Regions from separate parts of the Kitasatospora sp. NPDC052896 genome, predicted to be linked through region 2. Evidence: predicted binding sites of a transcription regulator. Region 2 holds the regulator's gene; each other region holds the start of a gene.
The links. Region 2 encodes HspR, which represses chaperone genes until heat shock. Its sites were predicted from a motif close to TTGAGNNNNNNNNNCTCAA; they were not measured.
Positions count from the first base shown of each region.

Region 1: the regulator HspR is predicted to act here: its motif matches at 1,925-1,943, upstream of dnaK (molecular chaperone DnaK).
Region 3: the regulator HspR is predicted to act here: its motif matches at 1,394-1,412, upstream of lon (endopeptidase La).

Region 1 is NZ_JBITZU010000010.1:106,006-109,277, reverse strand. It holds gene ACIGXM_RS21785 (hypothetical protein) at 1-900, opposite strand, end outside; gene ACIGXM_RS21780 (TetR/AcrR family transcriptional regulator C-terminal domain-containing protein) at 1,296-1,877, shown strand; gene dnaK (molecular chaperone DnaK) at 2,065-3,272, shown strand, end outside.
Region 2 is NZ_JBITZU010000001.1:903,432-906,703, forward strand. It holds gene grpE (nucleotide exchange factor GrpE) at 1-162, shown strand, start outside; gene dnaJ (molecular chaperone DnaJ) at 253-1,404, shown strand; gene ACIGXM_RS04250 (heat shock protein transcriptional repressor HspR) at 1,411-1,905, shown strand; gene ACIGXM_RS04255 (helix-turn-helix domain-containing protein) at 2,020-3,021, shown strand; gene ACIGXM_RS04260 (hypothetical protein) at 3,082-3,228, opposite strand.
Region 3 is NZ_JBITZU010000002.1:158,098-161,369, reverse strand. It holds gene ACIGXM_RS06870 (rhomboid-like protein) at 541-1,290, shown strand; gene lon (endopeptidase La) at 1,435-3,272, shown strand, end outside.

The DNA.
Region 1 (3,272 bases), on a different contig from region 2:
GCCCGCCAGGCTCGCGGTCAGGTGCCAGTTGGCGTGCGCGCCGAGGTCGAAGCCGACCGCGGCCTGCTCGGCGCCGAGGATTCCGTGGGCGCCCTGGTAGGAGAAGAGGACGCTGGGGTCGAGTTCGAGCGAGCCGGAGAGCGTGGCCTTGGTGCCGCCGGGCAGCGGGATGCTGTCGTTCGCGTCCAGTTCCAGCGCGGCCGAGGCGGAGCCGTTGCCGCCGTCGGGGTTGGGGACGTAGGAGACCTTGAGGTCCTTGAGTTTCGGGGTGAGCTGGATCTGGTGCGGGTCGAGGGCGCTCCTGACGTTGGCCCAGGTCTGGCCGAGCAGTTCGGAGATGGTGGCCGGGCGGGTGCTGACCGCCACCTTCCCGTCGCCGGCCGGCTGGACGCCGGTGATCGCGAGCAGCGCGCCGTGCGGGGCGGCGGCCGACGGCGGACTGTCGATCAGCTGGCCGGTCTGGAGCGCGGCGGCGGCCGCGGCCGAGGCGGCCGGGCTGGGGGTGGCTCCCTTGCCGGCGCCGGCGACGGCGACGGCCAGGACGGCCTTGCCGGTCTGCTGGTTGTAGGAGTCCAGCTTGAGGTCGGGGGTGCCGGCCACGGTGGGCGCCTTGGACGGGGACGGATCGGCCGGTGCCGGCTTGGACGCACCGGAGGCGCTCGGGTGGGCGGCGGGCTCCACCGACGGTGTGGCTGACGCCTGGTCGGCGGCCGGGGTCACCAGGGTCACCCCCGGGTTTCCGGTGGGCGCCGCCGTGTCCGGCCAGGTCGCGTCGGCCGAGGCGGCGGCGGCCGGGGCGGCGGCGGTGGACTGGGCGGCCGGCGTCGTCGGGTCGCAGGCGCTGAGCGAGAGGACGACGGACGCGGCGAGCGCGGGCAGCGCGAGGGTGCGCGTGGACATGCGGAGGGTCACCTTCGGCGTAAGGCGGGCAGGGAGGTCGGCCACCCCCGATGTGTCAGGGGCATGCCAGATACGGCGTCGGCAAGGCCCACCGCGGGGAGGACCCCGGGTGGCTTCCGGCACGTCGCGGGAGAGCGCTGGAGGTGGCCGGGTTCCGCCGTCGGCCAGGACCGCGCGGGGCGCATCGCGCCGCACGACCCGACCCGGTGTCAGATGTGCGACACCGGACGCGAACCCCCTGGCGCCCCCCTAAAACTAGAGCCAGTAGTTTTGCCTGGGCGAGAACGTACACTAGTCCGCGTTCGCGGCCCAACTCCGGGTCCGACGAGGTCAGAAGGCGAGACGAGAGCGCGATGGGCAGACCGCCACGGCCGTTGCTGACCCGGGAGGGGATCATGCGGGCCGCTCTCGCACTGGTCGACGAGGAGGGGGCGGAGGCCCTGTCGACCACCCGGATCGCGGCCCGACTGGGCGTCAGGGGGCCGTCCCTCTACAACTACGTCGCGAGCCGCGAGGAGATCGTCGACGGGATCTGCGACCTGATCGTCGCCGAGATGGAGCTCGATCCGGGCATCCGTCCGTGGACGGCCGCGCTGGACAGCTGGGCACGCTCCTACCGCGCCGCGTTCGCCGCCCATCCCCACATGGTGCCGCTGCTGGTGACACGTCCCACCCAGTCCCTCGCCGCACTCCGGGGCTACGCCAACGCCTTCGCCGTGCTGCGCGAGGCCGGCTGGCCGCAGGAGCACCTGGTGCCGATCGTGCAGTGCGTCGAGTACTTCCTCGCCGGCGCGGCCCTCGACTTCGGCCTGCCGCGCGCGGCGTCACTGCCGGCCACCGGACTTCCGCCCGGCCTGGAGCCCCTGCTGAACGCCCCGTCCGACTTCAGCGAACTGGCCTTCGAGACCGGCCTGTCCACGCTGATCAGCGGTTTCGAACAGACACTGAGCTCCCTCCAGGCCGACCGGCAGACCTGACGGGACAGGTGGCCGCGGAGCCACCCTCCAGGCGTTCGCGAGCAAACTTGATAGCATTGGACTCAAGTTTCATGAGGGCCCCTGGCGGCTGCGGCCCGCCCCTCGGCGGAGGGCGGCGGGTGCCACCGGGGGTGTGCCGTCCGCCCAGGCCCGGTGGTACACCGGACTGGAGGAGGGAGATCTTGAGATGGCTCGCTCAGTCGGTATCGATCTGGGGACCACGAACTCGGTGGTCTGCGTCCTGGAGGGCGGTGAGCCGACCGTCATCCCCAACGCGGAGGGCGCCCGGACCACACCGTCCGTGGTGGCCTTCGCCAAGGGCGGCGACGTGCTGGTCGGCGAGATCGCCAAGCGGCAGGCGGTCACCAACGTGGAGCGCACCGCGCGGTCGGTGAAGCGGCACATGGGCGAGGCCGGCTGGCGGTTCCCGGAGCAGGGCAGCATCGACGGCAAGCAGTACACCGCGCAGGAGATCTCGGCGCGGGTGCTGCAGAAGCTGAAGCGTGACGCGGAGGCGTACCTGGGTGAGGACGTGACCGACGCGGTGGTCACGGTGCCCGCGTACTTCAACGACTCCCAGCGCACCGCGACCAAGGAGGCCGGCGAGATCGCGGGCCTGAACGTGCTGCGGATCGTCAACGAGCCGACCGCCGCCGCGCTGGCCTACGGGCTGGACAAGGAGAACGAGCAGACCATCCTGGTCTTCGACCTGGGCGGTGGCACCTTCGACGTCTCGCTGCTGGAGATCGGCGAGGGCGTGGTGGAGGTGAAGTCCACCAACGGCGACACCCACCTGGGCGGTGACGACTGGGACCAGCGGGTCGTCGACCACCTGGTCAAGCAGTTCAGGAACGGTTACGGCGTCGACCTGTCCAAGGACAAGATGGCGCTGCAGCGGCTGCGCGAGGCGGCCGAGAAGGCCAAGATCGAGCTGTCCTCCGCCGCCGAGACGAGCGTCAACCTGCCCTACATCACGGCCTCCGCCGAGGGCCCGCTGCACCTGGACGAGAAGCTCACCCGGGCCCAGTTCCAGCAGCTGACCGCGGACCTGCTGGAGCGCTGCAAGACCCCGTTCCACCAGGCGGTGAAGGACGCCGGGATCAACGTCTCCGACATCGACCACGTGATCCTGGTCGGCGGTTCGACCCGGATGCCCGCGGTGACCGACCTGGTCAAGTCCCTCACCGGCCGGGAGCCGCACAAGGGCGTCAACCCGGACGAGGTCGTCGCGATCGGCGCCGCACTGCAGGCCGGTGTGCTGAAGGGCGAGGTCAAGGACGTCCTGCTGCTGGACGTCACCCCGCTGTCCCTGGGCATCGAGACCAAGGGCGGCATCATGACCAGGCTGATCGAGCGCAACACCACGATCCCCACCAAGCGCTCGGAGATCTTCAC
Region 2 (3,272 bases):
ACCGAGGACACCTGTGTGCAGGTCCTCCAGCCCGGCTACCGGATCGGCGAGCGGATCATCCGCCCGGCGATGGTGGCCGTCGCGGAACCGCAGCCGGGCAGTCAGTCCACCGGCGGCCCGGACCCGGAGGCCCCCGAGGCTGACGGTGCGGCCGACAACTGACACGCTGTGCGCTGCGGGGTCGCGCGTCACGACTCGTGACGCGCGGCTCCGCAGCGCCGTATCGACACATCCTGGGAGGTGGCTGCTGCCGTGAGTGCGAAGGACTACGTGGAGAAGGACTACTACAAGGTCCTCGGTGTGCCCAAGGACGCCACCACCGCGGAGATCAAGAAGACCTACCGGAAGCTCGCCCGCGAGTTCCACCCGGACGCCAACAAGGGCGACGCCAAGGCCGAGGAGCGGTTCAAGGACATCTCCGAGGCCTATGACGTGCTCTCGGACGACAAGCGCCGCAAGGAGTACGACGAGGCGCGCAGCCTCTTCGGCTCCGGCGGCCTGCGCGGCGGCGGCACCAACGGCGGCGGCTACAGCTTCGACTTCGGCGATCTCTTCAGCGGCACCCAGGGCGGCGGCGGCGGGGGCGGCATCGGCGACGTCTTCGGCGGGCTCTTCAACCGCGGCGGGCGGGCTGCCCAGCCGCGGCGCGGGGCCGACGTCGAGACCGAGGTGACACTCAGCTTCGAGGAGGCGGTGGACGGCGCCACCGTCCCGCTGCGAATGACCAGCCAGGCCGCCTGCCGCTCCTGCGCGGGCACCGGCGCCAAGGCCGGCACCACCCCGCGGGTCTGCCCGACCTGTGTCGGCGCCGGCACGGTGAGCCGGGGCCAGGGCGCCTTCGCGCTCTCCGAGCCCTGCCGGGACTGCAAGGGCCGCGGCATGATCGTGGACGACCCGTGCGCGGACTGCCACGGCAGCGGGCGGGCCAGCTCGGCCCGCACCATGCAGGTGCGGATCCCGGCCGGGGTGCAGGACGCCCAGCGGATCCGGCTCAAGGGCAAGGGGGCCCAGGGCGAGCGCGGCGGCCAGCCGGGCGACCTCTACGTCACGGTCCACGTCGACGGCCACCCGGTCTTCGGGCGCAAGGGCGACAACCTCACGGTGACCGTGCCGGTCTCCTTCCCGGAGGCCGCGCTGGGCGGCACCATCGACGTACCGACGCTGAACGGGCCGGCGGTCAAGCTCAAGCTGCCCCCGGGCAGCGCGAACGGCCTCACCCTGCGGGCTCGTGGCAAGGGCGCCACCCGCAAGGACGGCACCCGCGGCGACCTGCTGGTCACCGTCGAGGTGACGGTTCCCCAGCACACCACCGGCGAGGCCCTGACGGCACTGGAGCAGTACCGCGAGGCCACCGCTGCTCAGGATCCGCGAGCCGCCCTCTTCAAGGCGGCGGAGGGAGCGTGATGTGACATGAACCCCGACTCCATCGGCGTGGGCCTCGGGGAGGGACTGCCGGGCGGACCACCGCCCCGGCGGTCCGCGGCGGCCGGCTACGCGCTCACCGAGGACACCCCGGTCTACGTGATCTCGGTGGCCGCCGAGCTCTCCGGTCTGCACCCGCAGACCCTGCGGCAGTACGACCGGCTCGGCCTGGTCCGCCCGGACCGGACCGGCGGTGGCGGCCGGCGCTACTCGGCCCGGGACATCCAGCAGCTGCGCGAGGTGCAGCGGCTCTCCCAGGACGAGGGCATCAACCTGGCCGGGATCAAGCGGATCATCGAGCTGGAGAACCAGGTCGCCGCGCTGCAGGCCCGGATCGGCGAGCTGGCCGCCTCGCTGGAGGGCGCCGCCAGCACGCTCCAGGCCCGGGAGGCCGCGGTGCACGCCTCCTACCGCCGCGACCTGGTGCCGTACCAGCCGGCCCAGCAGTCCAGCGCCCTGGTGGTCTGGCGTCCGCGCAGGTAGACCCCTCAGCAGTGATCAGCCGCCGGTTACCCTCCCTCCGGGGGGTGCCGGCGGCTTCATGGCCTGCGAGACTGGTCAGCCGGGAGCACGGGGGGTGAGGAGCCGAGGATGAATATGCGGGACGAGCCAGGCATGTCCGTTGCCGGCACGGCTGCCCTTTCGTCGTCTGCACGCGAACTCTATCTGTCGATCATCCGCTCGGACGGCCGGATCGACCCGGCGACGGCCACCGTCCCGGAAAAGATCTACCTCGACGAGCTGATACAAATCGGCCTCCTGGTGGTCGATCTCGATGATCCCGGCCAACTCGTCGCAGTGGATCCCAAGCACCTGGCCACCCGACTGAGCACCGACTGGCAGCAGCAGGCGCTCGGCATGCTTTCCCGGGCAATCTCCCTGCCGGCCGAACTCCAGGATCTCGCCGACGCATTCCATTCCCCGTCGCAGGGCGGCGGGACCATTGAATATGTGCGCGGCAAAGCACTGATCAACCAGAAGTTGCGGCATGCCGTGGTCAAGGCCAAGGAGGAGGTGCTGGCCGCCCAGCCCGGTGGCCCGCGGCCTCCGGAGCAACTCGCCGGCAGCATGGCGAGCGACCTGCAGGACCTGCGGCGCGGGGTGGCCGCCCGGACCATCTACCACGCGAGCACCCGCTACCACGGGCCCACCCGGGACTACGTGGCCACGGTCACCCAGGCCGGCGGCGAGTTCCGCACCCTGGACGAGCCCTACACCAGGCTGATCGTGGTGGACCGGGCACTGGCCGTCATTCCGGTGGCGAACGACATGAGCCTCGCGGCGTTCATCCGCGACCGGGCCGTGGTGACCTGCCTCACCGAGGACGTCTTCGAGCGCAACTGGCGGCGCGCACTGGTCTTCGACGGGGGACGGTCCGTTCCCCAACAGGTCGTGTCGCAACTACGCAAGACCATCGTCGACCTGCTGCTGGACGGCACCAACCACCGGGTGATCGCACGGCGGCTGGGGATCAGTGAGCGAACTCTCGCCCGGCACATCGCCGAACTGCGCGAGGAATACAACGTCGAGTCGCTGTTCCAACTGGGATACGCGATAGCTCGTTCCAGCGACCCGCCGGGAACCCCGAACAACTCCTAGCCCGCCGGCCCCGGAGTTTCCCGTCGGATCACGCACCGCGACCACCGATCGGCGCGGGCGTCAGCTCCAGTTGTACTCGCCCGGGCTCATCGCGGCCGCCGGTGCCGCGACCACCTGCACGGAGGAAGTCCGCGCCACCCCGGACGAGTTGCCCGCCACCCCGGCGTGCGAAGCGGCGGTTGCGCCCAGTGCACCTCCAACCGTCACCAGGCCAACGGCAAGAGACACTCCGACAAGTCGGACAAGACTGC
Region 3 (3,272 bases), on a different contig from region 2:
CCCCAGGGCCTGCGGGCCGGCCACCTGTGGGGGTGGCGGGACGCCGCTCGTAGTCTTGTTCCGTCGTTTTCCGTGCCCGGACCTGGCCGCTCCTGCCGCCGTGCCGCTCGGCCGGACCGGTGGCTTCCCAACCGCCGGTCCCGCGCGCTCACTTCGCAGCGTACGGACAGCAGGTGCACCCCGGTAGGCGGACCGTGGATTTGCGGGCGCACAGGCCCAGGGCCGCACCCCGGGGACGGGCACGGGCCGCTACCTTACCCGGCGATGTCGATCTGCCGTAACGGTGTGTATCTGCTTCGGGGATGGCAGACTCCACGATGTGGGGTGCTTTCCCGGCGGGCTCCCAGCGAGTTCCCAGCGAGCTCCCGGCGCCGGGGGTTGGTACGGACCGGATCCCGAACTCCCGCTCGGAGCAGGGCGGGCCGGATCCTCAGCTGGTTTTCAGATGCGCGCCGTACGGTGGGTGGGATCGGTTGTCGTCCAACGGCGCGCCCCGCGTGGCTGGCGGGGGCGCGAGCGGTCGGACGGAACGGAGGCGCGATGGCACAGCCGGCGGACGAGGCCGGAGACCGCCCGACGGCGGCTCCCTACGCGGCGCTGCGGCTCGGCCTGCGCAGCGGCCCGCTGTTCTGGGTGCTGGCACGGGTGCCGACGCCCCGGCGCAACCCCTTCGCGCTGCTCTACCTGGTCGTGCTGGCCGGCACCACGCTCTTCGCGCACTTCGGCGACCCCGTCCTGGTGCACCAGCTGCAGACCATGTCCAGCACCGACGGGCACCACCTGCTGCACACGCCGCTGCGCTCGCTGCTGATGAGCGGGCTCTGGGTGGCCGGGCCGGTCTGGATGCCCTACCTCTGGGCCTTCGCCTTCACCGTGGCGCCGCTGGAGCGCCGGATCGGCTCGCTGCGGGCCATCGGGGTCTTCGCCGCCGGGCACGTCGTCGGCACGCTGCTCTCGCAGGCCGTGGTGGCGGTGGCGGTGGCCACCGGACACCTCGGCGCGAGCGCCCTGGACGAGCTGGACATCGGGGTCAGCTACGGGGTGCTGTGCTGCCTGGGCGCGTTCAGTGGGCTGCTGCCGGTCCGGGGACGGATCGCCGCGCTGGTCGGGGCCTTCCTGCTGGTCGCGCACCAGATCCTGAGCGACCAGGATCTGGTCACCGCGATCGGGCACCCCACCGCGCTGCTGGTGGGCATCGCGCTCTGGGGGCCGATCCGCCGGCCGCGGCGCCCTCGCGGTCGTCGGCCGCTGCGCGGTCCGCTGCCCCGGCCCGCCCTCGACCGGGTGTAGCCCGCTCTCTTTTCCTCCCCCCTTCTTCTCCCCGCTTCCGGGGCGTCCCGGGCTGATCGCTCAGGGCGAACAAGCGTCGGGGAACATCCTCGGGCACCCCGGCCTTAGTCAGATCGACTCAAGTTCGCTGACTGGGGAGAGATCATGGCATCGACGTCCGCTTCGCTCACCCTGCCCGTGCTGCCGCTCGACGACGAGGTGGTCCTGCCGGGCATGGTGGTGCCGCTGGACCTGTCCGACACCGAGGTGCGTGCCGCCGTCGAGGCCGCCCGGGCCGCCGCGCGGATGTCGGTGGACGGGGGGAAGCCGCAGGTGCTGCTGGTTCCCCGGCTGGACGGCTCGTACGGCGCGGTCGGCACGCTGGCCACCGTCGAGCAGGTCGGCCGGCTGGCCGACGGCGATCCGGCCGCACTGGTGCGCGCGGTGCACCGGGTGCGGATCGGCTCCGGGACGACCGGCCCGGGCGCCGCGCTCTGGGTGGAGACCGTCCCGTTCCGCGAGTCCGTCGTGTCGCAGCCGCTGCCGGGCCGGACGGCCGAGCTGGTCAAGGAGTACAAGGCGCTCTCCGCGCAGTGGCTGCGCAAGCGCGGCGCCTGGCAGGTGGTCGACCGGGTGGCACAGATCGAGGGGGTCGGCGAGCTGGCCGACAACATCGGCTACGCGCCGTTCGCCACCGCCGAGCAGAAGCTCAAGGTGCTGTTGGAGGCCGACCAGACCGCCCGGCTGGAGTTCGCCCTGCAGCTGCTGCGCGACCACCTCGCCGAGGAGGAGGTCAACGACACCATCCGCAAGGACGTCGAGGAGGGCGTGGCCAAGCAGCAGAAGGAGTTCCTGCTGCGCCGCCAGCTGGAGGCGGTCCGCAAGGAGCTGGCCGAGCTGAACGGCGAGCCGGCCGACGAGGAGGGCGACTACCGGGCCCGGGTGGAGGCCGCGGACCTGCCCGAGAAGGTCCGCGAGGCCGCGCTCAAGGAGGTCGAGAAGTTGGAGCGCTCCTCCGACCAGTCGCCGGAGGGCAGCTGGATCCGCACCTGGCTGGACACCGTGCTGGAGCTGCCCTGGAACAGGCGCAGCGAGGACACCTACGACATCGCCGGTGCCCGCGCGGTGCTGGACGCCGACCACTTCGGCCTGGCCGACGTGAAGGACCGGATCGTGGAGTACCTGGCGGTCCGCAAGCGGCGGGCCGACCAGGGGCTCGGCACGGCCGGCGGCGGTGGGACCGGAGCGGCCGTGCCCGGCGCCTCGGTCCAGGGCGGTGGGCGCCGGGCGGGCGGCGCGGTGCTGGCCCTGGTCGGGCCGCCCGGCGTGGGCAAGACCTCGCTCGGCGAGTCGGTGGCCCGGGCGATGGGCCGCGACTTCGTGCGGGTGGCGCTCGGCGGGGTCCGGGACGAGGCGGAGATCCGCGGCCACCGGCGTACCTACGTGGGCGCGCTGCCCGGCCGGATCGTCCGGGCGATCAAGGAGGCCGGGTCGATGAACCCGGTGGTGCTGCTCGACGAGATCGACAAGGTCGGCTCGGACTACCGCGGCGACCCGGCGGCGGCCCTGCTCGAGGTGCTGGACCCGGCGCAGAACCACACCTTCCGGGACCACTACCTGGAGGTCGAGCTGGACCTCTCGGACGTGGTCTTCCTGGCCACCGCCAACGTGCTGGAGGCGATCCCGGAGCCGCTGCTGGACCGGATGGAGCTGGTCCGGCTGGACGGCTACACCGAGGACGAGAAGGTCGTGATCGCCCGTGACCACCTGCTGCCGCGCCAGCTGGAGCGGGCCGGCCTGGGCGTCGAGGACGTCACGGTCGGGGAGGACGCGCTGCGCAGGCTGGCCGGCGAGTACACCCGGGAGGCCGGCGTCCGGAACCTGGAACGGGCGGTCGCCCGGATCCTGCGCAAGGTCGCCGCGCAGAGCGAGCTGGGCGAGCGGGAGCTGCCGGTGGCGATCGGCGCCGAGGAACTGCGCGGGCTGATCGGCCGGCCGCACCA